DNA from 2 places in the Mesorhizobium shonense genome. Region 1 is predicted to be linked to the other one. Evidence: predicted binding sites of a transcription regulator. Region 1 holds the regulator's gene; the other holds the start of a gene.
The links. Region 1 encodes LexA, which represses DNA repair genes until DNA is damaged. Its sites were predicted from a motif close to TGTTCNNNNTGTGTTCNG; they were not measured.
Positions count from the first base shown of each region.

Region 2: a site for LexA is predicted at 14,639-14,656, ahead of ABID26_RS15335 (ATP-dependent helicase). Genes of this name have one in related genera too.

Region 1 is NZ_JBEPLM010000003.1:86,575-102,459, reverse strand. Features, by position in the region: gene ABID26_RS09855 (peptidyl-prolyl cis-trans isomerase) at 129-2,021, shown strand; gene trpD (anthranilate phosphoribosyltransferase) at 2,018-3,028, shown strand; gene trpC (indole-3-glycerol phosphate synthase TrpC) at 3,033-3,845, shown strand; gene moaC (cyclic pyranopterin monophosphate synthase MoaC) at 3,847-4,326, shown strand; gene ABID26_RS09835 (molybdopterin molybdotransferase MoeA) at 4,328-5,533, shown strand; gene lexA (transcriptional repressor LexA) at 5,650-6,384, shown strand; gene ABID26_RS09825 (ComEC/Rec2 family competence protein) at 6,378-8,834, opposite strand; gene gltX (glutamate--tRNA ligase) at 8,937-10,361, shown strand; gene gltA (citrate synthase) at 10,544-11,872, shown strand; gene lpxB (lipid-A-disaccharide synthase) at 11,966-13,147, opposite strand; gene ABID26_RS09805 (LpxI family protein) at 13,137-14,039, opposite strand; gene lpxA (acyl-ACP--UDP-N-acetylglucosamine O-acyltransferase) at 14,026-14,862, opposite strand; gene fabZ (3-hydroxyacyl-ACP dehydratase FabZ) at 14,877-15,335, opposite strand; gene lpxD (UDP-3-O-(3-hydroxymyristoyl)glucosamine N-acyltransferase) at 15,328-15,885, opposite strand, start outside.
Region 2 is NZ_JBEPLM010000005.1:118,668-134,552, reverse strand. Features, by position in the region: gene ABID26_RS15390 (hypothetical protein) at 49-330, shown strand; gene ABID26_RS15385 (TMEM175 family protein) at 337-912, opposite strand; gene ABID26_RS15380 (MFS transporter) at 1,051-2,259, shown strand; gene ABID26_RS15375 (MATE family efflux transporter) at 2,284-3,756, opposite strand; gene ABID26_RS15370 (esterase-like activity of phytase family protein) at 3,862-5,343, opposite strand; gene ABID26_RS15365 (LacI family DNA-binding transcriptional regulator) at 5,663-6,688, opposite strand; gene ABID26_RS15360 (Gfo/Idh/MocA family protein) at 6,885-7,916, shown strand; gene ABID26_RS15355 (sugar phosphate isomerase/epimerase family protein) at 7,913-8,821, shown strand; gene ABID26_RS15350 (substrate-binding domain-containing protein) at 8,921-9,934, shown strand; gene ABID26_RS15345 (ATP-binding cassette domain-containing protein) at 10,015-10,812, shown strand; gene ABID26_RS15340 (ABC transporter permease) at 10,809-11,867, shown strand; gene ABID26_RS15335 (ATP-dependent helicase) at 11,877-14,588, opposite strand; gene ABID26_RS15330 (glucose/quinate/shikimate family membrane-bound PQQ-dependent dehydrogenase) at 14,770-15,885, shown strand, end outside.

The sequences.
Region 1 (15,885 bases):
GGCGACATAAGGCAGCGCCCTCACTACCAAAATCAGGCCACAAAGCAATCGACAGTGGCCCGGAAGGACGCTATTGCGCTTGTTTCAGACTCGGCGCATGCGAAAATGCGCAAAAATCGGAAGTAGGCATGCTTGGTTTATTGAGAAGCGCGGCGGGCACCTGGGTCGCGAAGGCGTTGCTGTCCCTCCTGGTGGTGAGCTTTGCCGTCTGGGGCATTTCCGGGCGCCTGTCAGGAACGTTGGGCGGTCATCATTCGGTGATCACGGCCGGCGGCACGACGGTTTCGATCAACGAATACCGCTTCGCCTACGATCGCCAGATCAACCTTTTGTCACAGCAATATGGCCAGCGCATCACGCAGGAGCAGGCCAAGCTGCTCGGCCTCGACAACCAGGTTCTGGCGCAGCTCGTTTCGGGCGCCGTGCTCGACGAGCAGGCCCGCAAGCTCGGGCTTGGCTTTTCCAAGGACAGCTTGGCCGAATTGACACACCAAGAACCAGCTTTCAGGGGCCCAAGCGGCCAGTTCGATCTCCGGGTGTTTGAGGCCAGGCTTCGCGAGCTCGGTATACGACCTGAAGACTATCTCAGGAATCGTTCTCAGGTGGCCAAGCGCCAGCAGATTGTCGAGGCGATTTCCGACGGCCTCAAGGCGCCGCAGACCTTCCTGAAGGCGGTCGCGCTCTATCGCGGCGAGGACCGCACGATCGACTATCTCGTCCTGCCGAAGACATTGGTGCAGCCGATCGAAGCGCCGTCCGACAGCGCGCTGAAAACCTATTTCGAAGCCAACAAGAAGAACTACGCCGCACCGGAATACCGCAAATTCTCCTATATCCGGTTGGAGCCGCAGGACATCATGGACCCGACGGCGGTGACCGACAGCCAAGTCGCCGACGACTACAACAAGAACAAGGCGCGCTACACCACGCCTGAAATGCGCACCATCGAACAGCTGGTGTTCAAGACGCCGGATGCGGCCAAGGCGGCATATGATTCCCTGAAAACCGGCGCCACCTTCGACAAGATCGTCACCGCCGAAGGCAAGACCCAGGCCGATACGCTGCTCGGCACGCTGGCCAAGGACAAGATCGCCGACAAGGCGGTGGCCGACGCGGCCTTCTCGCTCAATGTCAACGAGGTCAGCCCGGTGGTCCAGGGCGCCTTCGGCCCGGTGCTGCTGCGCGTCACCGAGATCAAGCCGCAAGTGGTGAAGGCGCTTTCGGAAGTGTCGGATCAGATCCGCAAGGACCTGGCGCTCGGCGAGGCTAGCCGCATCCTGCTCGACGTGCATGACAGCTATGAAGACACCCGCGCTTCGGGCGCCTCGCTTGCTCAGGCCGCCGAAAAGCTGAAGCTCAAGGTCGTCACCATCGACGCCATCGACCGCACCGGCCAGCGGCCGGACGGCACGATCGTCAACGACCTGCCGCAATCGGCCGATCTCATCAAGGCGGTCTTCGAGGCCGAGCCGAACCAGGAAAACGAAGGCCTGACCACCGCCGACAACGGCTTCGTCTTCTATGAAGTCCAGTCGATCACGCCGGCGCGCGACCGCACGCTGGACGAGGTTCGCCAGAAGGTGGCGGCCGACTGGACGGCCGCCGAGACCGACAAGCAGCTCGACGCGAAGGCTGAGGAGCTGGAAAAGCGCCTGAAGGCCGGCACGACGCTCGACGTGATCGCGGGCGAGCTGAAGCTCGAGAAGCAGACCAAGCGCGGCTTGAAGCGGGAAGCCGACGATGCCGACTTCGGCAAGGAAGGCGCCGCGGCCATGTTCGGCGTCGGCGAAGGCGGCACGGGCCTGATCCCCTCGCCCACCGGCGATGGCCAGATCCTGTTCAAGGTCGCCGAAGTCTTCGAGCCGGCCGGCGCCGATGGCAGCTCGGTTCCCGACGATGCGCAGAAATCCTTCAGCGCCGGCATGTCCGACGACCTGCTCGACCAGCTGGTGGCGCAACTGCAGTCGCAATACGACGTTCGCATCGATCCGTCCGCCGTTTCCCAGGCACAGACCCGATGAGCGCTCTCAAGACACACATAGCCAAGGTCGCCACCGGCAGTGCGCTCTCCTTCGAGGAAGCGCGCGAGGCTTTCGACATCATCATGTCGGGCGACGCGACGCCGGGCCAGATCGGCGGCTTCCTGATGGCGCTGCGCGTTCGCGGCGAGGCGGTGAGCGAAATCTCCGGCGCGGTCGCCACGATGCGCGCCAAGATGCTGCACGTCGAAGCCCCGCTCGGCGCCATCGACATCGTCGGCACCGGCGGCGACAACTCGCACTCGGTCAATATCTCGACCGCCTCGGCCTTCGTCATTGCGGCGGCCGGCGTTCCGGTCGCCAAGCACGGCAATCGCGGCCTTTCCTCGCTGACCGGTTCCGCCGACGTGCTGATGGCGCTCGGCGTCAAGATCGACATTCCGCCGGAAACGATCAGCCGCTGCATCCACGAGGCGGGCGTCGGTTTCATGTTCGCGCCGGCGCATCACCCTGCCATGAAGCATGTGGGCCCGATCCGGGGCGAGCTCGGCACGCGCACCATCTTCAACCTGCTCGGACCGCTGTCCAACCCGGCCGGCGTCAGCCGCCAGATGGTCGGCGTCTTCCTGCCGGAATGGATCACGCCGGTGGCCGAGACGCTGAAGGCGCTTGGCGCCGATCACGCCTGGGTCGTGCATGGCGACGGCTACGACGAGATCACCACCACCGGCGAGACTCAAGTTGCCGAGCTCGCCGGCGGAGAAATCCGCAACTTCACGCTCACTCCGGAAGCGGTGGGACTGAAGCGGCACAGCAAGGAAGAGCTACGCGGCGGCGATGCGGCCTATAACGCCACGGCATTACGCGATATGCTGGGCGGTGCTGCCGGCGCCTATCGCGACACGGTGCTGATGAATGCCGGCGCCGGGCTGGTGGTAGCGGGCAAGGCGACGACGCTCGCCGACGGCATTGAAGCCGCCGCGCAAGCCATCGACAGCGGCCGGGCGCTCGCGGTGCTCGACAAGCTCATCGAAATCTCGAACGGTTAGAACTTTGTCCGATATCCTGCGCAAGATCGAAGCTTATAAGCGCCAAGAGATCGCCGCGGCGAAGCTCAGCGTGCCGCTTGCCGAGATCAAGGCGAAGGCCAAGGATGCCGAGCCACCGCGCGGCTTCCTCGCGGCGCTCGAGGCCAAACGGAAGGCCGGCGGCTTCGCGCTGATAGCCGAGATCAAGAAGGCGAGCCCGTCCAAGGGCCTGATCCGCGCCGACTTCGACCCGCCGGCGCTCGCCAGGGCCTATCAGCAGGGCGGAGCGGCCTGCCTTTCGGTGCTGACCGACGCTCCGTCCTTCCAGGGCGCGCCCGCTTTCCTGACCGCCGCACGCGCCGCCGTCAGCCTGCCCGCACTGCGCAAGGATTTCCTGTTCGATCCGTACCAGGTTTACGAGGCACGGGCCTGGGGCGCGGACGCGATCCTCATCATCATGGCAAGCGTCGACGATGCGCTGGCTAGCGAGCTCGAAGCGACGGCCTTCGATCTCGGCATGGACGCGCTAGTCGAAGTGCATGACGAGAAGGAGATGGAGCGCGCGCTTTGCCTCTCGTCGCGGCTGATCGGCATCAACAACCGCGATTTGCGAACCTTCGAGACCAGCCTCGACGTTTCCGAGCGGATCGCCGCCATGGTGCCGGCGGACCGGCTGCTGGTCAGCGAAAGCGGCATCTTCACCCATCAGGATTGCCGTCGGCTGGAAAAGAGCAGGATCGGCACCTTCCTCGTCGGCGAGAGCCTGATGCGGCAGGCCGATGTGGCGGCCGCGACCTCGCTTCTGCTGACTGGCAAGGCGCCGGCCGAGGCCGTTTGAGATGGCAGCCCTCACCCATCTTGGCGCCAAGGGCGAAGCCAACATGGTCGATGTCGGCGACAAGGCCGAGACGACGCGCACCGCAATCGCCGAAGGTTTTGTCACCATGCAGCCGCAAACGCTGGAGATGATCCTGGCCGGCGACGCCAAGAAGGGTGACGTGCTGGGCACCGCGCGCATCGCCGGCATCATGGCGGCCAAGAAGACGCATGAACTCGTTCCGCTCTGCCACCCGTTGCTTCTGACCAAGGTTGCGGTCGATATCGAGCCCGACCGCGCGCTGCCCGGCCTGAAGGTGACCGCGCTTGCCCGCGTCACCGGCAAGACGGGCGTGGAGATGGAGGCGCTGACCGCGGCGTCGGTCGCGTGCCTCACCATCTACGACATGGCCAAGGCGGCGGACCGCGCCATGGTGATTTCCGGCATCAGGCTGGTCGAGAAGACCGGCGGCAAGTCGGGCGATTACAAGGCAGAATCCTAAGATGGCACTGCTTCCGGTCGCCGAGGCGCTCGAGCGCTTGCTGGCCGGCGCGACTGCGCTGCCGGGCGAAAGCATACCGTTGGCCGACGCGGCGGATAGGGCTCTGACCGAACCGGTGGTGGCGCTGCGCACTCAGCCGCCCTTCAATGCTTCGGCCATGGACGGCTATGCCGCACGCTTTGCGGATGTGGGCTCGGTGCCGGCGCGGCTCTCCGTGATCGGCATGGCGCCGGCCGGGCGCGGCTTTACCGGCATCGTCGGCAAGGGCGAGGCCGTGCGCCTCTTCACCGGCGCGCCGCTCCCCGAAGGCGCCGACACGATCGTCATCCAGGAAAATGTCCGCGACCTCGGCGGCGGCCAGATCGAGGTGACCGAGCCGACGTCCGCAGGACGCAACATCCGGCGAGCCGGTCTCGACTTCCTGAAAGGCGACGTGCTGCTCGAAAAAGGCCGCCTGCTCGATCCAGCGGCGCTTTCGTTGGCGGCGTCGGCCAACCATCCAAGCCTCACCGTGGTGCGCCGACCGCTGGTTGCCATCATCGCCACCGGCGACGAATTGCTGCCGCCGGGCAGCGAGCTCGGCCCCGACCAGATCATCTCGTCCAATGCCTATGGCGTCGTTGCGGCCGCGCAGTCGGTTGGCGCGCGCGCTCTCGATCTCGGCATCGCTGCCGACCGCCATGACGCGATTGCGGCTCTGGTCGGAAAGGCCGTCGAGGCGGGCGCCGATGTCATCGTCACCCTCGGTGGCGCGTCGGTCGGCGATCATGACCTGATCCACGACGTGCTGACCGGCCAAGGCATGCAGCTCGATTTCTGGAAGATCGCCATGCGCCCCGGCAAACCGTTGATGTTCGGCCGGCTTGGCAACATCCGCTGCATCGGCCTGCCCGGCAATCCGGTGGCAAGCCTTGTCTGCTCGCAATTGTTCCTGAAGCCGCTTCTGGCGCGTCTCGGCGGCCGTAGCTACCGGCAGGACATCCGCACTGCGCGGCTGGCTGCCGCAATGCACGCCAACGATCTCAGGCAGGACTATGTGCGGGCCGTCGTGCGCGAGGACGCCGGACAGTTGGTCGCGACGCCGTTCGGCATCCAGGATTCCTCTATGCTCAAGATGCTGGCCGACGCCAACGGCCTGATCGTGCGCCAGCCCCTCGCCCCGGCGGCCGAGGTCGGCGACGAATGCAGCGTTCTGATGTTACGCTGAACAAAACGTCAACACATTCACTAAACTTTAAACGGTTGCGGAACACAACTGGAACAGATAGTGTTTGTTCTGGGTTTGTTTTTCTGATTCTGGTTTCAGGACCCGTTGGGGCTGCCATGCTGACGCGCAAACAACATGAACTTCTGATGTTCATCCACGAACGGCTCAAGGAAAGCGGCATTCCGCCGTCTTTCGACGAGATGAAGGAGGCGCTCGACCTAGCCTCGAAGTCGGGCATCCATCGGCTGATCACGGCGTTGGAAGAGCGCGGCTTCATTCGCCGGCTGCCGAACAGGGCGCGCGCACTGGAAGTGCTGCGCCTGCCCGATTCGATCGCGCCCGGCCTCAATGCGGCGAGGAAGTTTTCTCCGAGCGTCATCCAGGGCGGCCAAGGCAATCTCGGCCGGCAGATCAAGCCTGCGGCGCCCTCGCGCGCGCCAACGCCCAGCAATGACGACGATGCCGTTTCGGCCGTGTCCATTCCGGTGATGGGCCGCATCGCCGCCGGCGTGCCGATCGACGCCATCCAGCACCAGACGCATTCGATCACAGTGCCGCCGGATATGATCGCGGGCGGCGAGCATTACGCGCTGGAGGTCAAGGGCGACTCGATGATCGAGGCCGGCATCTTCGACGGTGACACGGTCATCATCCGCAACGCCAACACCGCGAGCCCGGGCGAGATCGTGGTGGCGCTGGTCGACGACGAGGAAGCGACGCTGAAGCGCTTCCGCCGCAAGGGCGCCTCGATCGCGCTCGAGGCCGCCAACCCGGCCTATGAGACCCGCATCTTCGGACCCGATCGCGTCAAGGTTCAGGGCAAGCTGGTCGGGCTGATCCGCCGCTACTGAGCTGGTTGCGGCTTGGCCTCTGGCTTCTCGGGCCGCTTGTAAGGCGGCAGGCCCCTCGCCTCGCGCGAATAGCTTCGCTGCTCATGCCAGGGGCGATAGGGCTTTTCGACTGCATATTGAATGGCTGGTCGCGCCGTTGCCGATTGCGGGTCGAAGAAGACGGCAGCACTGCCGTCACGCGCGAGCTGGCGCTTGGTGACGACGAGAACCCGTGGATCGCGGCAAGGATTATAGGCCGTGGCGTCGTTTATGACGATGAGGTCGGCAAAGCTACAGGCCGGCCTGGCACTGTTGCGGTTTTCCGCCAACGCGACGATCGCACCGGAAGGATGCCGGCCGATGCAGAGATCACCGGTACAATAGAACGGCGAACCTGGCGGCAGGTCGACGGGATCGGCTATGTCGAGCGCGTCTTTGGCGAACGTCTCCGGCGGCACGATCGCTTCGGCCTTCAGCGCCCGTTTCCAGTTGTCGGTGGTGAATTCGTTGGAGCGGGCACGGTTGATGGCGAGTTCGCCGCCGCCGATCGGCATGGCCACCAGATGCGCGTCCTCGGAGATCAAAAGGTCCGGCGTGCGCACCTGCGGGATCGTCAACAGGCTGGCCAGAGCGAAAGGAACGGCCGCCAGCCTGAGCCAGGTGGTCGCCATAGTCGCGATGACGAGCGCGATCGTTGCCAGCAGCACCGACTGGATCGAGATCAGCCCTACGGCATCGACTGGCGACCATTGCGAAATCCACGCCGAGATCGCGATCATCGCCGTCAGGCCCTTGCCCATCAAATAGAGGAACGGACCATCGATGCCGAATGGCATCGCCAACGCGCTTAGGACGGCAAACGGCATGACGATTAACGAAACGATCGGCATGATCGCCAGATTGGCCAATAGGCTGAGCGGCGAGACGCGCTGGAAATGCCAGATGGCAAACAGCGCCGTAGCGCTTCCGGCAATGATCGACGTCATGGCGGCGCCACCCGCTCCGACCGCCAGCTTTCGCGACAGGAACCGCAGGAACGAGCGCTTTGCTGGCGGCGCCCTCTCCTTGCTGGCGCGGTAGTCGGCCCAGCCGGCATAGGCGCCGACAAGGGCGGCGGTTGCGGCGAACGACATCTGGAAGCTTGGGCCGACCACTTCATGTGGCGACACAAGGATGACGGCGACGGCCGAGATCGCCAGGTTGCGCATCGTCAGCGCCGCGCGGTCGAACAGCACGGCAACCAGCATGACGGCAAGCATGATGAAGCTTCGCTCGGCGGCGACCACCACGCCGGAGATGACGAGATAGGCGGCGATCGAGACAAGCGCGATGGCCGCTGCATATTTCTTCACCGGGCGCCGCGAAGAGAAATCCGGAAACAACGCGAAGGCGCCGCGCAGCAGAAGCATGATCGTGCCGGCGACCAGCGCCATGTGCAGGCCCGAGATCGAGATGATGTGGTAGATTCCGGTCCGCCGCATCGCCTCGTTGATGTCTTCGGGGATGCCGGCGCGAATGCCGACGATCAGCGCCGCGGCAATCTCGCCTTCGGGTCCGCCGACGGTGCTTCTGATGTGACCGGCAATCGCCTCGCGCGCGTTCTCGATCGCCGAGGTGATGCTCGCCCCAGCGGCCGGATCGGTTGTCGAAATGACTTTCGGGTCACCGAGGAAAAAGCCGCTGCCGCCGATGCCGGAAAAATAGCTATCGAAGGAAAAGTCATAACTTTCGGGGCGGACCGGTCCGGTCGGCGGCAAGAGCCGGGCATAGCCTGTCACCAGCGACCCTGCCTTCATCTCGGGCGGAATTCTGTGCGCCGAGAGCCTGACGCGATCCGGCGCGTAGCGCAGCGTCGGATGCGCGGTCGAGATGAGGTCGATGGTCAGCCGCACACGGCCATTGGCCATTTCCTCGGCGATGACGACGCGACCCGTCAGCCGCGTCTGGATTTCGGAGCCGAGCATCGGCGTTGCGGTCCGCCATGTCTCGACTTTCGCGGCGACAAAGCCCAATGCGCAAAACAGCGCCGCCATGAAGAGAAGATGCGTCTTTGGCCAAGAGCGGGAAATGGCCGCACAGACCGCCATCAGCGCTACCGCCGCCTGCGGCCTGTAGAGATCGGGCTCCGCGTTCAGGGAAAAATAGAAGATCACGCCGGCAGCCAGGAACACCGGCACCAGCAGGAAGGCGATGCCGCGGTCGAGCTCGGTTGTAGCGGCTACAACGACGCTTTGGCGAAACGCGGAAAACGAGGCGCGGCTGAACTGCCGTCGGATCCGGTCGATGGTTGCCGACTGTGGCGGCTGCAGGGCGGCACCGCCGTCCGGCGGTAAAATCTCACCAGCCGGCCGCGGCATCGGAAGCGAAACCGGCGTCGCTTCAGCAGGCGCGGTGCCGGCAAACAGCAGGCGCTCGCTGACGCCAGCCGTCGTCCCCTCGCCCTCCACCGCGCCCCGGCCACGTCCAGCCATCGGGTCTGCCCCTTGCGCCCCAGACCTCCTATGCTACATGAACCGCGACAGCGCGAAAGTCCGCGCAACCACCTCTGTTTTCAGTGCCATTCTGAGAGTTCCATGTCCGACAAGGTCGTCACCCGTTTTGCCCCCTCGCCCACCGGCTACCTGCACATCGGCGGGGCGCGCACGGCGCTGTTCAACTGGCTCTATGCCAAGCACACGGGCGGCACGATGTTGCTGCGCATCGAGGACACCGATCGCGAGCGCTCCACCGAGGCGGCGACGGCCGCCATCCTGGATGGACTGACCTGGCTCGGCCTCTCTTGGGACGGCGAAGCAGTATCGCAGTTCGCGCGCGCGCCGCGCCACCGCGAGGTGGCCGAGGAGCTCGTGCGTCTCGGCAAGGCCTACTACAGCTACGAGACGCCGGCAGAGCTCGAGGCGATGCGCGAGGCGGCGCGAGCCAAGGGCCTGCCGCCGCGCTACAACGGCCAGTGGCGCGACCGCGACCCGTCAGAGGCGCCTCCCGGCGTCAAGGGCGCCATCCGCATCAAGGCGCCGACTGAGGGCGAGACGATCGTGCACGACCGCGTGCAGGGCGAGGTGCGCTTCCCGAACAAGGATCTCGACGACTTCATCATCCTGCGCTCGGACGGCAACCCGACTTACATGCACGCGGTCGTCGTCGACGACCACGACATGGGCGTCACCCACATCATCCGTGGCGACGACCATCTGACCAACGCGGCGCGCCAGACCGTGATCTACAACGCCATGGGCTGGGCTGTCCCGTCGATGTCGCACATCCCGCTGATCCACGGCGCCGACGGCGCCAAGCTGTCGAAGCGCCACGGCGCGCTCGGCGTCGAGGCCTACCGCGCCATGGGCTATCTGCCCGAGGCGCTGCTCAACTATCTGGCGAGGCTCGGCTGGAGCCATGGCGACGACGAGGTGATGTCGATCAAGGACATGATCTCCTGGTTCGACATCGGCGACGTCAACAAGGGTGCCGCGCGCTTCGACTTCGCTAAGCTCGAGGCGCTGAACGGCGTGCACATGCGCCAGATGGACGACAAGGCTCTCTTCGACATCTTCGTCGCCACCTTGCCCTGTCTCGAAGGCGGACCGGCGCTCGCGGCAAGGCTCGACGACAGGCGCAAGGCACAGCTGCTGGCCGCCATGCCCGGCCTCAAGGAGCGGGCAAAGACGCTGGTCGAGCTCGTTGACGGAGCCGCCTTCCTGTTCGCGGAGCGGCCCCTGCAGCTCGATGAGAAGGCCGCGGGATTGCTTGGCGCTGACGCGCGCGCCATCCTTCGTGGTGCCCATGCAGCGCTCGCGGCGGTCCCCGCCGACTGGAGCGCCGCGACCGCGGAAGCCGCTATTCGTGACTTTGCGCAGGCCGGCGGCCACAAGCTTGGCGCCGTGGCTCAACCGTTGAGAGCCGCGCTCACCGGCCGGAGCACATCGCCCGGCGTGTTCGACGTGCTGGCCGTGTTGGGGCGCGTGGAGAGCCTGGCGCGGATCGGAGATCAAATCGATTAGGAGCGAACTGGCCCAAGAAGATTGGCATTGAAAGGTGTGTTTCGCAGTGCAACATTAGGCCTTGGCCCAATCTGGCACGCACTTCCTAAAATGCGGTGGTAAGTTCGCGCATTCCGGTGATTTCGACGTGTCGTTTGCAGGAATTGCCTTGCCGGCATGAGGAAACATAAAGGAGTTTGAGAATGAGCGAAGCTGCGACAAAACTGGAACCGGGCGGCAAGGCGCATGAGTCGACCGCCAAGCTCGAACTCGCCGGCAAGACCCATGAATTCAAGGTGCGAAGCGGCTCGACGGGGCCCGACGTCATCGACATCGGCGCGCTCTACAGCACCACCGGCGCCTTCACCTACGATCCGGGCTTCACGTCGACGGCGAGCTGCGAGTCGGCGATCACCTTCATCGACGGCGATGCCGGCATCCTCTTGCATCGCGGCTATCCGATCGACCAGCTTGCCGAACATGGCGACTTCCTCGAGGTCTGCTACCTGCTGCTCTATGGCGAACTGCCGACCAAGGCGCAGAAGGACGACTTCGATTACCGCGTGACGCGCCACACCATGGTGCATGAGCAGATGTCGCGTTTCTTCACCGGCTTCCGCCGGGACGCGCATCCGATGGCCGTCATGTGCGGCGTGGTCGGCGCGCTGTCGGCCTTCTACCATGACTCGACCGACATCTCGGACCCGTACCAGCGCATGGTCGCCTCGATGCGCCTGATCGCCAAGATGCCGACGATCGCCGCGATGGCCTACAAATACCATATCGGCCAGCCCTTCATTTATCCGAAGAACGAGCTGAACTTCGCCGCCAACTTCCTGCATATGTGCTTTGCGGTGCCCTGCGAGGAGTACAAGATCAATCCGGTGCTGGCGCGCGCCATGGAGCGCATCTTCATCCTGCATGCCGACCACGAGCAGAACGCCTCGACCTCTACCGTGCGGCTTGCCGGCTCGTCGGGCGCCAACCCGTTCGCTTGCATCGCCGCCGGCATCGCCTGCCTGTGGGGCCCCGCGCATGGCGGCGCCAATGAGGCGGCCCTCAACATGCTGGGCGAGATCGGCCATGTCGACAACATCCCGGAATTCATCGCCCGCGCCAAGGACAAGAACGATCCGTTCCGGCTGATGGGCTTCGGCCACCGCGTTTACAAGAACTATGATCCGCGCGCCAAGATCATGCAGAAGACCGCGCATGAGGTGCTGGGCGAGCTCGGCATCAAGGACGATCCGCTGCTCGACATCGCGATGGAGCTGGAAAAGATCGCACTCACCGATTCCTATTTCATCGAGAAGAAGCTCTATCCGAACGTCGATTTCTATTCGGGCATCACGCTGAAGGCGCTGGGCTTCCCCACCACCATGTTCACCGTGCTGTTCGCGGTCGCCCGCACCGTCGGCTGGATCGCGCAGTGGAAGGAAATGATCGAGGATCCCCACCAGAAGATCGGCCGCCCGCGCCAGCTCTACACCGGCGCCACGGAACGCGACTACGTGCCGATTGCGAAAAGGTGAACTTGAGCGAATAGCGAAATAGCGAGTAGCGAATAGGGAAAAGCAGCAAAGCGCTGAGCAGCACCCAGGCCCCTACTCGCTATTCGCTATTCGCTACTCCCTATTCGCTCTCTTGATGCATCCAAGAACCACCCCTGCAGCGATTTCGCCCGACGGCCTTTCCGTTGCCATGCGCCTCACGATCTCGGCGAAGCCTGCCTTCTGCCAGGCGCGCATGCCGGTATCGGCAAATAGGCCTTCCAACTGGCGGGCCAGGTTCTCCGGCCGGACATACTGGTTGTAGAATTCAGGAACCAGCGTACGGTCCGAGATCAGGTTGGGCAGCAGTGCCGACCATGTGGTCACCAGATAGCGTGAAATGACGCGCGCGATCGGATCAAGCTTGTAGCTGGACACCATCGGAACGCCCGAAAGCGCAAGCTCGAGCGAAACCGTTCCAGACGCGATCAAAGCCGCATCGGCCTTGCCGAAAGCCTGCCATTTGCGCTCCGCATCGGTGATGATCTCGGGCTTTTCGTCCCAACCCGCGACGGAGGTCCTGACCAGGTCGGCGACATGCGGCACGGTCGGCAGCAGCAGGCGCAACCGGTGGCCGCGCTGGCGCAAGACCGACATCGTCTCGCCAAACGGCTCGATCAGCCGGCGCACCTCGCCGCGGCGCGAGCCCGGCAGTACGAGCAGCGTCTTGACGCGATCCTCAGACAGGTCGCGCGGCAGGCCTTGCGCTTTGGCTGCACCAAGCACGCCCGGATCCTGCGTCAGGCGGTGGCCGACATAAGTGCCGGGCGGTCCGCCAAGCCGGGCAAGCGCCTTCACCTCGAAAGGCAGGATGCAGAGAATGTGATCGACATAGGGCTTCATCGCCACCGCCCTGCCCGGCCGCCATGCCCATACACTCGGACACACATAGTGGACGATCGGAATGGCGGGCGCGGCAGCGCGGACCTTTTTAGCGACGCGCAACGAAAAATCGGGGCTGTCGATGGTGATCAGGCAATCCGGTCGCTCCGCCGCGATTGCGGCGGCTGTCTGGCTGATCCGCCGCATCAGCCGCGGCAAGTCGCGCAAGACGGCGCTGAAGCCCATCAGCGCGATCTCGCTGCCGTCGAAGAGCGGTCTCAGCCCCAATTCCTGCAAATGCCGGCCGCCAATGCCGATCAGTTGGATCTTGCGGCCGGTGATCTTCTCCAGTGCGCGCACGATGTCGGCGCCGAGCAGGTCGCCGGATTCCTCGCCGGCGACGATGGCGATCTTAAACGGCTTCTCATCGGCCATCAGCCGGCTCCGTTACTGGGAGACCGACGATGAACAGGCCAAGCGCATTGGCCCGCGTCAGTGTCGCCGGGCCTTCGAGAATGAGCGAGCGGCCTGATTCGACGGCTATGCCGGCAAGCCCCGCGGCATGTGCCGCCTCTACCGTCTGCGGGCCTATCGAAGGCAGGTCGGCGCGCAATTCCTGACCAGGCTTGGCGCATTTGACGAGAACGCCGCGCGTCTTTCCGGCGAGTCTGCCGTGATGCCGCAGCTCTTTCGTCCGCTCCAGCAGGCCGGCAGTGCCTTCGATGCCTTCCAGCGCAATGGCCCGGCCGCCGATCGCAATCGCCGCCTGCCCGATATCAAGCGCGCCGATGGCCTTGGCCGCAGCGCGACCCGCCTCGATATCGCGCCAGTCGGACTTGCTTGGCTCGGTTGCCGTGAGCGTGCCTCTGCCGGCGGTCAGTTCGGGGACGACCTCGTGCGCGCCGACCACCTTGATGCCGCGCTTTTCCAGGCCGCGCGTCAGAACCTTCAGAAGTCCGTCATCGCCGCGCGCCAGTGCGACGATCACCGACGGTACGATCGCCAGCAATCCGAGGCTGGGGCGCATGTTGCTCAGCCTTGGCCTGCGCTTGATCTCCCCGGCAAGAACCAGATGGCTGACGCCGTGGCGTTTCAGCGTCGACACCAAGGAACCGATCTGTTCGAGCGCCATGGTGACGTGCTCGTATCGGCTAAGCTGCTGCTCACGGTCAGCCTCACCTTCCATCAACAGAATGAAGGGCGGATAGCCGTGCGCGGCGAGACCGTCGGCGACCTCGACCGGCAGGTTGCCGCCGCCGGCAATGATGCCGACCCTGGAGCCCGGCGCGAGTGCAAGCGCTGATCCGGCGGGCTCAGCCCTCGTCATCGCCGTTATCATCGTCGCCGCCACCCTTGAGTGACGGGACGGCATAGTGCCGCTTGCCGCGGCTGGTGATGAAGTCGATGATCTTCATGGCCGTCGGCGAGGAGGCGAATTCGGCCTTGGCGATTTCGACATTCTCGCCGACGGTGCGGGAGCGGTCGAAGATCATCCTGTAAGCCTTGCGCAGCAAATAGATTTCAGCGCGCGGCAGGCCGGAGCGCTTCAAGCCTATGATGTTGAGGCCACGCAGGCTGGCGCGATTGCCGACGGCGATCGCATAGGGGATGACGTCGCCGACAAAGGCCGAGCACCCACCGAGAAAGGCGTTGTCCCCGACACGCACGAATTGATGAACGGCGCTGAGGCCACCGATATAGACGTTGTCGCCGATCTCGCAATGTCCGCCGAGCGTCGCTCCATTGGCGAAGGTGGCGTTTTTGCCGACGACGCAATCGTGAGCGATGTGGGCGTAGGCGAGGAAATTGCCGTTGTCGCCCACTGTCGTCTCGCCGCGGCTGGAATCCGTGCCGACATGCATGGTGACGCCTTCGCGGATGGTGCAGTTCTCGCCGATGATCAGCGTGGTGCGCCCGCCCTTGTGCTTTGTGTTCTGCGGCGGGCCACCCAGGATCGCCATCGGATAGACCTTGGTCGCGGCGCCGATAGTGGTCGCGCCCATCACCGAGACATGGCTGAACAGTTCGACACGGTCGCCGATCACCGCGTCGGCGCTCACATGGCAGAACGGCCCGATGCGGACGCCTTCGCCGAGTTGGGCGCCTTCTTCGACGATCGAGGAAGGATGAATTGATGTCTCGACTTTCATGAGCATTTCGAACCTCAGCCGGCAACCATGGCCGAGATCTCGGCCTCCGCCGCCTTCGCGCCGTCCACCATCGCCTCGCAGGCGAATTTGAGCAGGTTGCCGCGCATCTTGATTTTCTTGACGTGGATCCTGAGTTGGTCGCCTGGACCGACCGGCTTGCGGAATTTTGCGTTGTCTATGGTCAGGAAATAAACCAGAGACGGCTTTTCCGTGTTGAGGCTGCGGATGCAGATAGCACCGGCCGTCTGGGCCATGGCCTCGATGATCAGCACGCCCGGCATCACCGGCTGTTCCGGAAAATGACCCTGAAAATGCGGCTCGTTGATGGTCACGTTCTTGATGCCGACGGCCGAATCGTTGCCGTCGATATCGACGATGCGGTCGATCATCAGGAACGGATAGCGGTGCGGCAGGAGCTTCATGAGCCCCATTATGTCGACCGCTTCGAGTGTCGTCGCTACCATGTCAGCCATTTCCGTCGCCCTGCTTGCGCGTCCTGGCCAGTCTGCGCAGCATCGCGATCTCGCGCATGGCTTCCGCCATCGGCTGCGCCGGATAGCCTCCCCAGACCTCGCCCGCCGGCACGTTGCTCATGAATCCGCTTCTCGCAGCAAGCTTGGCTCCCGGACCGATGGTCAAATGGTCGGCGAGGCCGACACCGCCACCCATGGTGACGTTGTCGCCGACGACGACGGACCCGGAAATACCCGAAAGCCCGGCTATAATGCAATTGCGACCGATGCGAACATTGTGGGCGATCTGCACCAGATTGTCGATCTTGGTGCCTTGGCCGATGACTGTGTCGGACATCGCGCCGCGATCGACGGTCGAGTTGGAGCCGATCTCGACATCGTCCTGGACGATGACGCGGCCGATCTGCGGCACGCGCTCGGGCCCCTTGGCGCCGGCCACGAAGCCGAACCCGTCCTGGCCGATCCTTGCGCCGCCATGGATGATGACGCGATTGCCGATCAGCGCATATTGGATGCTGGCGCCCGGACCGACATAGCCGTCGCGGCCTAT
Region 2 (15,885 bases), on a different contig from region 1:
ACCGCGACAGCGTCCCCCGCGCATGCTGTAAGGAAAAAGGAGCTCGCATTGACCGACTGGATCGGAATCCTGAAAGAGCAGACCGCCACCGGCGAGCAGATGGGGCGAGACGTGCCGAAGATGCTCGCCGACCCCGATATCAGCGAGACGCAGGTCAAGACGCTGTTTTCGGCGCTGGAACAACAGGCGGATTTCGCCGAAAAGCTGCGCCTGGCGCTGGAGAAGTTCGGCCATGACTTTCCTGTCATCAAAGCCGCGGAGCGGCTCGAGGAACGCTATGCCGACCTTGCCGCCTCGGCGGCCGAGAAACTGAAGGCGATGCGGAAGTAAGCGCCGCTACTTTTCGATGAGCCGTTCGAAGCGCCTGTCCGGCACGAACCATATCATCGCCACAGCCACATAGAGCGCGACGCCGATCCACTGGTTGACGGAGGTGAGCAGCACGCCCGCGATGTAGATCGCCAGCGAGATCTTGCCTTTGCGGTCTTGGCCCACTGCCTTGGCAAAGGTCGTGTCCGCGCCATGCAGATGGCGCAACCCGACGACGAGAATGTAGTAGGCGAACGCGCAGAGCGCGAGGTCGACGCCATAAACGGCGACGGGCACCGGCGCGAAATGATTCTCGCCCATGAAGGCCGTCGTCACCGGCATCAGCGACAGCCAGAACAGCAAGTGCAAGTTCGCCCATAGCACGCGGCCATCGACCCGCTGAACGGTGTGGAACATGTTGTGCAGGTTGTTCCAGTAGATACCGACGTTGATGAAGGACAGCACGTAGCTGAAGAAGATCGGCCACAAGGGCGCCAGCGCTGAAAAGTCCTCGCCGTGCGGCACTTTCAGCTCCAGCACCATGATGGTGATGATGATGGCGACGACGCCATCGGTGAATGCCTCGACCCGTCCCTTGCCCATGGTTCCTCCCTCGTCGGTCGACGGACGTTACGGTAGGATTTCGCGCAAGACCATACTGCCAGAACTGTCAGGAGCGCGTTCGGAGAGCGGAACAGCGCCACTACATAGCCGTTGGGCTTACAACCAGCGGAGGTCTCCATGACCAGCTACGCTCGGACCATGACGCGCGACAATGAACTCAGCGGCGGCGTCGCCATGGCAGCGGTTGCCGCCATGATTGCGGCGCTCTTTGCCGGCAGCACGGCTTTGACGCCGCTCTACGTGATCTACAAGCAAGCCTTCGGCTTCTCGCAGGTGACGCTGACGCTGGTCTACGCGGTCTATGTGGTCGGCAATCTGGCGGCGTTGCTGTTCTTCGGCCGATTGTCGGATGTCATCGGCCGCCGTCCGGCGGCAATGGCGGCGATGGCCGTCGCCGTGGTCAGCGCGTTGTCTTTCCTGTTCGCCGAAAACCTGGCTTGGCTCGATATCGCCCGCATCTTGAGCGGACTTGGCATCGGCATCGGCGCGGGAACCGGCACCGCCTGGCTTGCCGAACTGATCGAAGGCGAGGACAAGTCGCGCGCCGCCATCGTTGCCACCAGCACCAATTTTCTCGGCCTGGGTCTTGGCGCCCTGATATCGGGGTTGCTGGCCGAGTACGCGCCATTGCCGCTCAGGCTGACATTCGTCGTCTATCTCGCCCTGTTGGCGCTGGTCACGTTGCTCATCTGGCGTACACGCGAGACGGTGTCCGAGCCGGGACGGCTCTCCGACGTTCCGATGCGGCCGCGGCTTTCGGTTCCCGACAGCATCCGCGCGCGGTTCGTGGCGCCCGCGGTCACCGGATTCGGCGCAATGGCTCTCGTCGGCTTCTATGCGGCGCTGGCGCCGAGCGTTCTGGCGCAGCAGCTTCATGTCACCAATCACGCCGAAGCCGGCGGGCTGTTCTTCGAACTGTCGGTGGTGACCGCCGCGACGATCCTGGCAACGGCGCGTCTGGCCAGCCGCACGGTCATGCTGGCGGCGCTTGTCCTGATGATCCCGACAGTGGCGGTTGTTGTCGCGGCGCAGGTCCTTGCTTCGATGGCGATCATGATCATTGCCACCGCGCTCTGCGGCGCGGCGGCGGCGCTCGGCTATCGCGGCGGCCTGCAGGTGGTGAACCAGATCGCGCCGGCGAAGCGTCGCGCCGAAGTGGTCTCGGCCTTCTTCGTCTGCTGCTTCTGCGGCAATGCGCTGCCGGTCATCGGCATCGGCGTCTTGTCGAGCTGGGCGAGCGCGACCGTCGCAAGCCTCGCCTTCGCCGGCATGATCACGATCTTCTCGCTGGTGGCGCTGGGGTTCGGCGCGCGCTACGCGCGGTGATCTCGAGCGGCGCACAGCTCGCCTTCAGGCGGTCGGCGTCTCCGACAGGAGTTGCGCGCGCTGGCGCGGCACGCCGAGGCCGGTGTCCGGCGGCTCGCCGGCGGCCGGCCGGTCCTCGATCATATGCATGGTGCGCCAGCGGCCGAAGCGGTAGTAGGCGGCGGCCAGCACCAGCGAAGCGATCGAGCCCGCCGGAAAGCTCCACCACAGCGCTTCCTGACCGATGACGCTTCGCATGGAATAGGCAAAGCCGGTGCGCACGATCAGCACCGAGATGATCAGGATGACCAGCGGCGGCATCACCGCGCCGGTGGCGCGTACCGTGGCGAACAGCACAATGGTGACGCCGAACAGGATAAAGGACCAGGATGCCACCTTGTTGATGTGGGCGGCGATGTCGATCGCGGCGCTGTCGGTGCTGAGGAAGAGGCTGAGCACCGGGCGGTCGAAGAGGAAAAGCAGCGCCACCAGCACGCCGGTGAGCACGAGGTTGAAGCCGACGCCCGAAGCGGCGACCTTGCCGATGCGGTCCCAGCGCCCGGCGCCGACATTCTGCGCCGCCATCGAGGAGACGGCGGCGCCGATGGCCAGAGCCGGCATCTGGATGTAGGTCCAGAGTTGCGCCGCGATGCCGTAGGCGGCGGCGACCTGCGAGCCATAGGCGTTGACGATCCCCATAACGGTCAGCGCCGCGGCCGAGATGACGATCATCTGCAGGCCCATCGGAATGCCCTTGAAAACGACGATGCGCAAAAGCGTCGGGTCCGGTTTGAGCAGAGCGAGATCGCCGCCCGCCAGCCGCAGCGGATGCCTGCGCGCATAGAGCACGATCAGGATGGCGATCACGCTCACCGTCTGGCCTATAAGCGTCGAGGTGGCCGAACCTGCGATGCCGAGCGCGGGGAAGGGGCCGATGCCGCGGATCAAGAGCGGGTTCAACACGACATCGAGCACGACCGCCAACGCCATGAAAAAGAATGGCGTGCGCGAGTCGCCGGCGCCGCGCAGCACCGTCATGACGAAGGATAACAGGTTCATCATCGGCACGGCGACGAAGATGATGCGCAGATAGGCGCGCGCCAGCGGCAAGGCGTCCGCCGGCGTGCCGAGCCCGGTGAGGACGGCGTCGACCCAGATCCAGCCGCAGACCGCGAACGCCACGGAAACCAGGAAGAAGAAAGTGGCGCTGGTGCCGACGATGCGCCGCGCCTCGGGCAGGTCGCGGGCGCCGACGGACTGCGCGACCAGGATGGTCGCCGCCATGCCGATACCGAACACCGTGCCCAGGATCAGGAACAGCACCAGATTGGCGTTGGAGGTCGCCGTCAGCGCCGCCTCGCCAAGGAAGCGGCCTACCCAGACGGCGTTGATCGAGCCGTTGAGCGACTGCAGCACGTTGGAGCCGAGCACCGGCAAGGCGAACAAAAGCAGCGTGCGCGGAATCGGGCCGCTGGTCAGGTCGGGTGTCCGCCGGCGAACGGGCTTGTCGTCTTCCATGGTGGGCACCCGAAAATGGAATCAGGCCCGCGATGCTATCGCAGGCCTGATGGTGATGCATCCTTTCAGGATCGGACTGGGTGACAGGCAGCCGCCCGTCACCGCCTACTGGCCGGCGACAGTGGTTCCAGGGAGGCCGGGCAAGGTGACCTGATAGACGAGGAAGGTGGTGTCGACATCGGCTCCGTCCTCGGCCTTGTAGGGCGCGCCGACCTGGAAGCCGTCCTGGGTGAGAAAATCGTTGTCGTTGGCCACGAACAGGAAATAGTCGTCGGGCAGTTTTGGATCGAGCACGCTCGCCAGCGACATCGCTTCCCACTTCTCCGAGAGGTTGTTCCTGTCGTTCGGCGCGCCATTGTGCAGGCCGAAGCGGCCGAGCTCGCCCTTGTCGTTGATGTCGATGAACGCAGTGAGCTTGGCCGGCGTCACCGACGGGTCGAGCACGCCCTTCGGCGCGACCGGCTTGTCGGCGGCGTCGAACGGGCCGTTGGCGATATCGGTCGCGGCCGAGAGATCGACGATCTCGATCTTGCGGTAGAGCGACTCATCGCCCTTCAGGCCCTGGCCGTTGCCGCTGTCGCGCGCCAGCATCAGGAAGCTCTTGTCGGACAGCGCCACGATCTCGCTCTGCGCGGCCACCTTGGTCTTGCCCTTGGCGTCCTTGAACACGGGAAGCGGCACGACATATTCGTGCGCGAGCTTCAGGTGAGCGAGGTCGGAGGCGTCATAGACGAGCGCGCGGGTGTTCTGGCGCGTCGAGCCGGAATCGCCGCCATCCTGGCGCGGCGCCGACTGCAGCACGGCAATCAGGAACTTGCCGTCCGGCGTCATCGACATGCCCTCGAGGCCCTGGTTGTTCTGGCGGCCGGTCTCGGGATCCTTCGGATCGGGCTCGGCCGCACCCGGGCCGGGATTGTCGGAAGCGAAGTTCGGCTTGCCGTGCCGCATCGGCACCAGGGCCACCGGCGGCTGGGTGGCCGACATCAGGCGACCGTCGGCCGAGAAGCGGTAGATGTTGGGACCATATTCGTCGGAGATGAACATGGTGCCGTCGGGCAGGCGCACGATGGCCTCGTCGTCGAGGGCCAGCTTGCCGTTGTCGGCCTGCGGCAGGATCGGCATGTCGCCGGCGGCCGGCCGCACGCCGTTGAGCGGGTCGAGGCCGGTGGCGTCGGCGCCCTTGTCGTCGGTCAAGAGCACGGTGTCGGCGAGCGTCGCCTTGACACCCGACTGTTCCTGTCCGGCGGCAGCCGCCGCGCCCGGAACGGTCGGGGCAAGCTCGATCGAGATGGTGTTGAGGCGCGGGCGGTAGTCGGTGGTGCCGGCGACGTTGTAGCCGCGATCCGGCAGCAGCCAGAGCGAGCCCTTGTAGCCGGCGCCGTCACGCGCCCAGCCCTTGGTGTCGATCGCCATGCCGGAGCCGGAGCCAAAGGTCTCGCCGAACTTGTCCTTCTGGCTGGCCGGAATGCGGCCGACGCCGACAAGGCCCTTGTTGACATAGGCAACGCCGTCGGCGAGCGCCGGCGTCAAGGTGGTGAACAGAGCAAGCGCCGCGCCGAGCGCGACGGTTCGGTTGAGACGCTTCATGAAATATCCCCTTCTTGACGAGCAGAACGGCCATGGCTGAAAAGGCGCGGCATCGACGATGCGGCGGCCGTTGAACGGTCTAGGACGTGAACGTGATGGTTGCGTGACAGGAGCGGCGCACTTCCCCTTCTCCCCTTGTGGGAGAAGGTGGATCGGCGCGTCAGCGCCGAGACGGATGAGGGGTGCTGGAAGAAATGAGGCGTAAGAAAATCAAAGAATTATAAGTGCTTAGTCATTTGACGCAGCGATCCGTCCAGCGCCCCTCATCCGACCTCGCTTCGCGAGGCCACCTTCTCCCACAAGGGGAGAAGGAGGGTGCTCAATCGCTTTCCCTTGCGATCAGCTCCAGCGGCCAGACTTCGCGGATGGTGCGCGGTCCCTCCGGACCGGCATGGGCCGGCAGCGAGGCCAGCAGCATCTCGGCCAGCCGCTGTCCCATCGGCTCCAGCGCTGGGCGGAAGCCGGTCAGCGCCGGCGAGAAATAGCGGCAGAGCGGAGTGTCGACGATGACGATCACCGCGATGTCGTGGCCGGGCCTGATGCCCATCTCGGCCAGCGCCTTGCAGCCGCCGAGCGCCATGGCGTCATTGTTGAAAATGATGGCCGTGGGCCGGTCCTTGGAGAGCATCACGCGCGGCGTCACGTGATAGCCGCCGGCTTCGTTGATGAAGTCCTCAGCGACGAGACCGGGATCGACCTCGATGCCATGCCGACGCAACGCCTTGCGGTAGCCGGTCATGAACAGGTGACCGAAATTCAGGTCGAGGGAAGGGCGGATGGCGGCGATGCGGCGATGGCCGCGCGCGACCAATCGGTCGACCGCGTCGGCGCCGGCCTTCTCGAAATCGAGATCGAGGGAAGGGTAGGACTTGCCGCCCGAGCGGCTGCGGCCGAGCGTGGCGAAGGGGAAGCCTCGCTCGGTCAGGTAGTCGATGCGCTCGTCATCGCGCCGCGTCCAGGCCAGCACGACCGCGTCGGCCCGGCGCGTCTCGACGACGCGGCGCAGGCGCTCCTGCTGGTAGTCGCCGGGCGCGCCCATCACCACGATCAGGTCGAGACCGCTTTCGGCGAGCCGCGACTGCAGGCCAGTGAGGAACGGAATGAAGAAGGGCTCGCCATATTGCTGGTCGCCCGGATGCGGCTGCATCATGAAGGCGATCGAACGGGTGGCGCCCTGTCTGAGGCTGCGGCCGGACTGGTTGGGCGAATAGTTCAGCTTCCTCGCCGCTTCGAGCACGCGCTGGCGCGTCTCGGCATTGACATCGGCACGGCCGTTCAAGGCGCGCGACACGGTGCCGATCGAGATGTTCAGGTGACGCGCGAGATCGTGGATGCTGGACGCCAAGGCCGGTTCTCCCCCTTTCTTCGCTAGCACCGGCTGCCGCTGAGGCCAAGCAGCCGATGACGATTTTTCGCGTGCGGGCGATTGACATTCTACGCCATCGGGTGTGTTGTCGTAAACGTTTACGGAAAAACGTTTACGGTCATACCGTGGATGCCGTGACGACCGGTCAGGAGGGACCGGACGGGAGGAGCGCTGGATGATGAATGTCGTCCTGGTCGGGTGCGGAGCCATGAGCAAGCACTGGCTCGACGCCGCAAGGCGGATCGACGGGCTTGCCATTGTCGGCCTTGTCGATCTAGACGCCGAGCGGGCGCAAGCGAGGGCGGTCGAATACGGGCTCTCCGACGCTATCATCGGCACCAGCCTCGATGCTGTCCTCGACCAAACCAGGCCCGATGCCGTGTTCGATGTCGTGGTTCCCGCCGCCCGGCGCGCGGTCGCGCTTTCGGCCTTTGCCCACAATTGCCATCTGCTGACCGAAAAGCCGCTGGCCGACAGTCCTGAAAACGCGCGTACCATTGTCGATGCGGCGCGCCGCGCGGGACGCGTCCACGCCGTCGTCCAGAACCGCCGCTATGTCGCCAATGTCAGGCGGATCAGGCGGTTCCTGGACTCAGGCGCCATCGGGGCGCCGACCAGCATCCATGCCGACTTCTTCGTCGCGCCGCATTTCGGCGGTTTTCGCGAGGAGATGGCCCATGTCTTGTTGCTCGACATGGCGATCCACACTTTCGATGCGGCCCGCTATATGGCCGGCGGCGAACCGGCCAGCGTCTACTGCCAGGAGTGGGAGCCGGCCAATTCCTGGTACCGGCAGGGATCCTCGGCCAGCGCCGTCTTCGATCTTGGCAGCGGCAAGGTCTTTACCTATTCCGGATCCTGGTGCGCCGACGGCTTCCGCACCAGCTGGGAAGGCAGCTGGCGCATCGTCGCCCAGCGCGGCAGCCTTTTGTGGGATGGCCATGACGGGCTGAAGGCGGAGGTGGTTGCGTCCGGCCGCGACGGTATCATCGACAAGACCCAGCCGATCGAGGTGCCGCCGCTCGATCCCGCCGATCGGGTCGATGGCCATTTCGGCATCATCAAGGATTTCATGCACGCGATCGAGACCGGCACCGAGCCGGAGACGCGCGGCACCGACAACATCAAAAGCCTGGCCATGGTCTTCGGCGCCATCGAAAGCGCGGAGACCGGACGGCGCGTGGCAATCGCCAAGGAAGCACAATGATGCCAAACCCGCTTCTCGACATCCGGATCGGCACCATGGTGCGGGCGAACCTCGACGACCCGGCGGCCTACATCAGGCAGATCCTGCCGCTCGGCTTCGAGAGCATCCAGCCCTTCTTCTGGCAGACGCTGGGCGGCAAAGATCTGCCGCGGCTTGCCGGCGAGATCCGCGAAGCGATCGGCGATGCCGACGTCACCGTGTCCTCGATCGGCGTGTTCGGCAATCCGCTGGAAAGCGGCGATACCGATCGCGGCGTGCTCAAGGCCTGGGAGACCGTCATCGACCATGCGCATCTGTTCGGCGCGTCCACGGTCAGCGGCTTCACCGGCCGCCTGCGCGGCAAGCCGCTGACCGACAGCCTGCCGCGCTTCCGCGAGGTATGGGGAGCGCTGGCGAAACGCGCCGCCGACAAGGGGGTGCGCATCGCCTTCGAGAACTGCGCGATGGACGGCAACTGGGCGAGCGGCGACTGGAACATCGCGCATAACCCGGATGCTTGGGAGCTGATGTTCAACGAGTTGCCAAACGACAATCTCGGGCTGGAATGGGAGCCTTGCCACCAGCTCGTCTACCTGATCGACCCGATGCCGCAGATCCGCAAATGGGCGCCGCGCATCTTCCATGTCCATGGCAAGGACGCAACGGTGCGCTGGGACGTGATCCGCGAGCATGGCGTATTCGGCCGCCTGCCATTCGTGCAGATGCGCACGCCGGGCTTCGGCGACAGCGACTGGACGCGCGTGATCGGCGAATTGCGACTGGCCGGCTACAGGGGCGCCATCGACATCGAAGGCTGGCACGACCCAGTCTATCGCGGCGACCTCGAGATCACCGGCCAGATGCGGGCGCTGGAGTATCTGAAGCAATGCAGGGGAGGCGCCACCTATCTGCCAAACCCGGTGTGAGGACCTGGCCGGCGGGAGGAGCCGGCCGAGGACTGCAGCGTCACGCCGAAGCGATCGTTGAAAACCCTCCGGTGCGAGGGACAAAAGGGAGGAACGTGCATGAGCATCATGACCAGAAGGACTGTTCTGCGCTCGAGCGTCGTGGCGGCTACCGCGGCACTCTGCGCCTCGATCTCGACCTTGCCGGCCCAGGCGCTCGACGCGCAATGGTGCAAGGACGTCCATATCCGCTTCTTCGTCGGCGGCGCCGAGGGCGACGCTTTCGGCACCATCGTCTATAATGGCGCCAAGCAGGCGGCCGCCGATCTCGGACCGAAGGTCGACTACATATTCTCCCAGTGGGACGCGGAGAAGATGGTGCAGCAACTGCGCGAGGCAGTGGCGGTCAAGCCGAACGGCATCGCCATGATGGGCCATCCGGGCGATGCCGCGATCATGCCGCTGGCCGAGCAGGCGCATAAGGACGGCATCAAGATGATGTACCAGAACGTGCCGGTGACGAAGGTAGTGGCGGCGTTCGGCGGCGGTTATGTCGGCGCGCAGCAGGAGCAGCAGGGCCGCGCGCTCGGCGCCGAGGCGTTCAAGCTCGGCAAGCTCAAGGCCGGCGACAAGGCGATCATGATCGGCCCGTTCGAGAACGAGAACCGCGGCGCCCGCGAGCGCGGCACAGTCGCGGCGTTGAAGGAAGCGGGCGTCGAGGTGATCCAGCTTTCCTCGCCGCCGAGCGGCGAATGGGCGTCCGATCCCAACCTCGCCATTCCGGTGATCACGGCCGCACTGCTCAACCATCCCGACGTCAAGGCGGTCGGCTATCCCGGCGGACAGATGCTCGGCAATGTCGCCACCTACATGCAGGCGGCGGGACGCAAGCCCGGCGACATCTTCAACTTCGGCTTCGACACCAGCCCGCAGATCGTCGAAGGCTTCAAGGGCGGCTGGGTGCAACTCACCGCCGACCAGCAGCCGTTCCTGCAAGGCTATCTGCCGATCTTGAGCCTCTGCCAGCAGGTGGTGCTCGGCCTGGCGCCGATGAATGTCGACACCGGCGCCGGCTTCGTCACGCCGGACAATTATCAGGTCGTCTCCGAGCTGGCCAAGCAGGCATTGCGCTGACCTCCCGAGCTGCCGGCCGGAATCTGTCCCGGCCGGCATGACCGCCGGTGACGCGCCGGCACAACCAAGCGAGGATTGCCATGGCCGAACGCATCATCGAATTGCGCGACATCAAGAAATCCTACGGCCAGGTCTATGCGCTGGGCGGCGTCAACCTCAGCGTCGACCGGGGCGAAGTGGTCGGCCTGATCGGCGACAACGGCGCCGGCAAGTCGACGTTGATCAAGATCCTGTCCGGCGTGGTCAAGCCGACCAGCGGCGAGATTTTGGTGCGCGGCGAGCCGGTCACCGGATGGAGCGCGGCGCGCTCGCGCGACGCCGGCATCGAGACGGTGTTCCAGGACCGGGCCTTGGCCGTGCAGCAGACGATCGTGCGCAACATCTTCATGGGTCGCGAGCTCACCGGCTTCCTCGGCTGGCTGAAGGTCGGCAAGGAGATCAAGGAGGCGAGCCGGCTGATGCGCGAGATCGGCTTCACCTCGAAAGTCTTCACGCCGCAGTCAATCGTCGGCCAGCTCTCGGGCGGGGAGCGCCAGGGCGTGGCGATCGCGCGTGCCATCTACAAGCAGGCTGAGCTGATCATTCTCGACGAGCCGACGACGGCGCTGTCCTTGACCGAGACCGCCAAGGTCTTCCACTTCGTGCGCCAGGTGCGGGCAAGCGGCCGCTCAATCCTTTTCATTGGCCACAACATCCACCACGTCTTCGACATCGCCGACCGCTTCGTGGTGCTCGACCGCGGCAAGGTGGCGCTGACGGCCGACCGCAGCGAGGTCAAGTCGGCCGACGACCTCATCGACTTCATGGAAGACATCGCGCATCCCGACGGCTTGCCGGGGCTGCACGAGGCAGACGGAGCGGAGCAGACAGCGCAATGAGCAAGGCCATGGAACCCGATCTGCAAACGCCTCTGGGAAGGGCAAGCGGCCCGACAGCCAAGGAATCAAGCAAGGAGTGGAGCCATCCCTCCGATCACTGGCTGCGCGGCTTCGTCCTCGACAATCGCGCGGCGCTCGGCTCGCTCGCGGTGTTCATCGTCATGATGGCGATCTTCATGATCGCCAACCCCACCGTCTTCACCACTTGGTATCTCTATAGCTCCGTGCTCACAACGCTCCCCGTGGCGCTGTTCGTGGTCGTGCCGCTGGTCTTCGTCGTCACCTGCGACGAGATCGACCTGTCGTTCCCGGCGACGATGGGTTTCGCCTCATGGGTCTTCGCGCTGGTGGTGCAGGCCGGCTACGATCCGTTCCTCGGCATCGCGGCGGCGCTCGTCACCGGCACGCTGCTCGGCTTCCTGGTCGGATCGCTGGTGGTCTATGGCGGGCTGTCGTCGCTGATCGCCACGCTCGGCATGAATTTCCTGCTGCGCGGCCTGATCCAGATCATCAATGAAGGCAAGTCGACGGCGCTGACCAGCCTTGCCGACAGCTCAGCCTACGCGATCTTCTCCAGCCAGCTCTGGGGCATCCCGGTGCAGATCTTCTGGGCCATCGCCTTCGTCGTCTTTTCCGCGCTGCTCTACAATCGCCATCGCTTCGGCGCGCAGGTGAAGGTGGTCGGCGACAATCCGGACAGCGCCAGGCAGATGGGCATCGACGTCAAGCGCGTGCGGGTCAAGGTATTCGTCTTCGTCGGCATCGGCGCCGCGATCGCCGGCACCTTCTCGGTGATGATCAATTTCACCTGGTGGCCGACAGCCGGCGACGGCTATCTGCTGCCGGTGCTGGCCTCGGTGTTCGTCGGCGGCACGCCGACCTGGGGCGGCATCGGAACGGTGGTCGGCGGCGCGATCGGCGCGGTCACCGTGTCGTTCATCCAGACCGGCGTGGTGGCGGCGGGCCTGAGCGGCTTCTACGTGCAGTTCTTCAACGGGCTGATCATCATCCTGTCGCTGCTCGGCCACAAATGGAACCAGGCGCGGTATCGTTGAGGGGACTGCTCAAACGCCGGTGACGAATCCGTCCAGCACGCGTTTCTGGCCGGCCTTGTCGAAGTCGATGGTCAGCTTGTTGCCGTCGATTGCCGCGATGTTGCCGTTGCCGAATTTCTGGTGGAAGACGCGGTCGCCGAGCTTGAAGGCGGACGGGGTGTCGGCGACGGATTTGGCGACCAGCTCGCCCTCGATGGTGCGGCCCTTCACGCTGGTGCGGCCGGCGCCGTAGCCAGAGTCGGTCTCGCCATAGCCGATGCGCTCGACCTGGTGGCCGGAGCGAGTGCCCCAGTTGCGGTCGGTCGCCTCGGTGCGGTTCGCTTGCGCACGCTGCCAGCCGGGCGTCGCATAGATGTTGGAGAAGCTGCCCTGATCCTTGGCGCCGATATTGTCGAAGCGCGAGGCGCCATAGGGATTTTGCCGGCCGCCGCCACGGCCTGAGGCGAATGAGCCGCCGCCATAGGGATTGCCGTAGCCGCCATAGGAATTGCCGCCGTCGGCGACGTCGACATGGGTCTCCGGCAATTCGTCGAGGAAGCGCGACGGGATCGTCGATTGCCACAGCCCATGGATGAGGCGATTAGAGACGAACCAGATGTGCAGGTTCTTTTTCGCCCTCGTCAGGCCGACATAGGCGAGGCGGCGCTCTTCCTCCAGTCCGGAGCGGCCGCCTTCGTCGAGCGCGCGCTGGTGCGGGAAGAGGCCTTCTTCCCAGCCGGGGAGGAAGACGGTCTCGAATTCGAGGCCCTTGGCCGAATGCAGCGTCATGATCGAGACGGCATCGAGCGACTCGCCTTGCTCGGCCTCCATGACCAGCGCGACATGCTCGAGGAAGGAACGCAGCGATTCATACTCCTCCATGGAGCGGATCAGCTCCTTGAGATTCTCCAGCCGCCCTGGCGCTTCCGCCGAACGGTCGTTCTTCCACATGTCGGTGTAGCCGCTCTCCTCGAGGATGGTCTCGGCAAGCTCGGTGTGCGGCGTGGTTTCCAGCGCCTTCTGCCAGCGTTCGAAATTGGCCGCGACCTCGCGCAGCGCCGCGCGCGGCTTCGGCTTCAGCTCGTCGCTTTCGGCAAGCGTCGCGGCTGCCTCCAGCATCGGGATACGCATGGCGCGCGCCGTATCGTGGATCTGGCGGATGGTGGCTTCGCCGAGGCCGCGCTTCGGCACGTTGACGATGCGCTCGAAGGCGAGGTCGTCGCCGCCGTTGGCGACGACGCGGAAGAAGGCGAGCGCGTCGCGGATTTCCAGCCGCTCGTAGAAGCGCGGACCGCCGATGACGCGGTAGTTGAGGCCGAGCGTGATGAAGCGGTCTTCGAAGGCGCGCATCTGGAAGGACGCGCGGACGAGAATCGCCATGTCGTTCAGATTGTGCCGATTTCCTTGTCTGTCGGGGCGCTGATAGGCCTCGATCGCCTCGCCAACGGCGCGCGCTTCTTCCTCCGAGTCCCAGGCGGCATGGACATGCACCTTGTCGTCCTCGGGGTCGTCGCGGTCGGTAAACAGCGTCTTGCCAAAGCGGCCCTCATTGTGGGCGATGAGATGCGAGGCCGCGCCAAGGATATGCGCCGTCGAGCGGTAGTTGCGCTCCAGCCGGATGATGGTGGCGCCCGGAAAATCCTTGTCGAAGCGCAGGATGTTGTCGACCTCGGCGCCGCGCCAGCCATAGATCGACTGGTCGTCGTCGCCGACGCAGCAGATATTTACGGGGGACGGGCGCCGGTTTCCCTCCCCCTTGAGGGGAGGGTGGCCGGGCGAAGCCCGGTCGGGTGAGGTCCTCGCGGCAGTGCTCGACGCCCTGGCGTTTGATGACTGGGCGGTGCCTTCTGCGGCAACCCCCTCCGCCCGCTTCGCGGGCACCTCCCCCTCAAGGGGGGAGGATTGCGGCCGCTGCGCCAACAGTCGCAGCCACATGTACTGCGCGGTGTTGGTGTCCTGATACTCATCGACCAGGATGTATTTGAACTTGCGGTGATAGTCCTTCAGCACGTCCGGATAGGCGCGGAAGATGCGGATCGGGTGATAGAGCAGGTCGCCGAAGTCGCAGGTATTCAGCGTCTGCAGCCGTTCCTGATAGGCCTTGTAGAGTTGGCGGCCCTTGCCGTTGCCGAAGCTGCGCGCATCGCCTTCCGGAATCTCATCGGGGCCGAGGCCCTTGTTCTTCCAGTTGTCGATCATCTGCGCGAACTGCTTGGCCGGCCAGCGCTTGTCGTCCAGGTTCTCGGCCTGGATCAGCTGCTTGATCAGCCGCACCACGTCGTCGGTGTCGAGGATGGTGAAATCGGATTTCAGCCCGGCAAGCTCGGCGTGGCGGCGCAAGAGCTTGACGCCGATGGAGTGGAAGGTGCCGAGCCAGGGCATGCCCTCGACATTCTCGTCGCCAATCAGGATGCCGATGCGCTGCTTCATCTCGCGCGCGGCCTTGTTGGTGAAGGTGACGGCGAGGATCTGCGAAGGGTAGGCCCTGCCGGTGGCAAGGATGTGGGCGATGCGCGTGGTCAAGACCCGCGTCTTGCCGGTGCCGGCGCCGGCCAGCACCAGGACCGGACCCTCAGTTGTTTCGACAGCGAGCCGCTGCTCGGGATTGAGGCCGTTGAGGTAGTCGGCCGCGCGGTTCTGCGCGCTGCGGGCCGCCATGGCGCGCGCGGCAATGCCGGACGGGGCAGCGGGCCGCGCATTCGGTTCGTCAAAGAAGGGCATGTCTTCCGAAAAGCCGGACATCGCCCCGAATGTAGTGATTCGGCGGCGAAAGGCCAGAAGTGTCTACGTTTTGTTCCATTTTTGCGCTGCTCCGGTTCGCTTGACAGGCGCTGCCGGTGAGGGAAAGCTGCCGACAGGGCAGGGACGGCATGCCGTTGCCTGAGAGGCGCCGCAACCGCGCAACAGTCGAAGGAGTATCGTCTTGGCTGTCACCATCACCTCCCTCGTCCTCCTCCTCATCGGCCTGGCGCTTGGCGGCGGCGGCATCTGGTTGGTTTCGCTGGGCGGCAGCTGGTACTATGCGATCGCGGGTCTCGCTTTCCTGGTCACCGCCTTTCTTATCTTCCGCCGCAGGTCGACGGGGCTCTGGCTCTACGCGGCGTTTGTGCTCGGCACGCTATGCTGGGCGGTGTGGGAGATCGGCTTCGACTGGTGGCAGCTCGGCCCGCGCGGCGGCATCATTGTGCTTGTCGCACTTTGGCTGCTGACGCCATGGGTCAGACGAGCGCTCAAGGGCCCGGACGGACGCGCCCCGTTGATCCTGGCGGTGCTGGCCTCGCTCGCGGTGGCCGGTTATTCGATGACCGTCGACCCGGAAGACATCGGCGGCACGCTCGACACCGACAAGGTGACGCCGACTGCCAATCTCGGCGCCGATATGTCGGCCGGCGAATGGTACTTCTACGGCCGCACGCCGTTCGGCCAGCGCTATTCGCCGCTCGACCAGATCACGCCCGACAATGTCGCCAGGCTGCAGCCGGCCTGGACCTACCGCACCGGCGATGTGAAAGGTCCCGACGACATCGAGGAGACAACCTACCAGGTGACGCCGCTAAAGATCGGCGATTCGCTCTTCATCTGCACGCCGCACAATTTCGCCATCGCCGTCGATGCCGCAACCGGCAAGGAGAAATGGCGCTACGACCCGAAGATCAAGGTCGACAGCAATCGCCAGCACCAGACCTGCCGCGGCGTATCCTACTACGCCGACGCCAAGGTCGCGACCGGACAGCCTTGCGCCGCGCGCATCTATCTGCCGACGTCGGATGCGCGGCTGATTGCGCTCGATGCCGCCAACGGCCAAGTGTGTCCGTCCTTTGCCGAAGGCGGGACGCTCAATCTGCTTGCCAACATGCCCTATCCGAAGTCCGGCTATTATTACTCGACCTCGGCGCCGCTGATCGTCGCCGGCAAGATCATCGTCGGCGGGGCGGTCAACGACAATTATTCGACCGAGGAGCCGTCGGGCGTCATCCGCGCCTACGACGCGGGCACCGGCGCTTTGCTGTGGAACTGGGATTCAGGCAATCCGGACCAG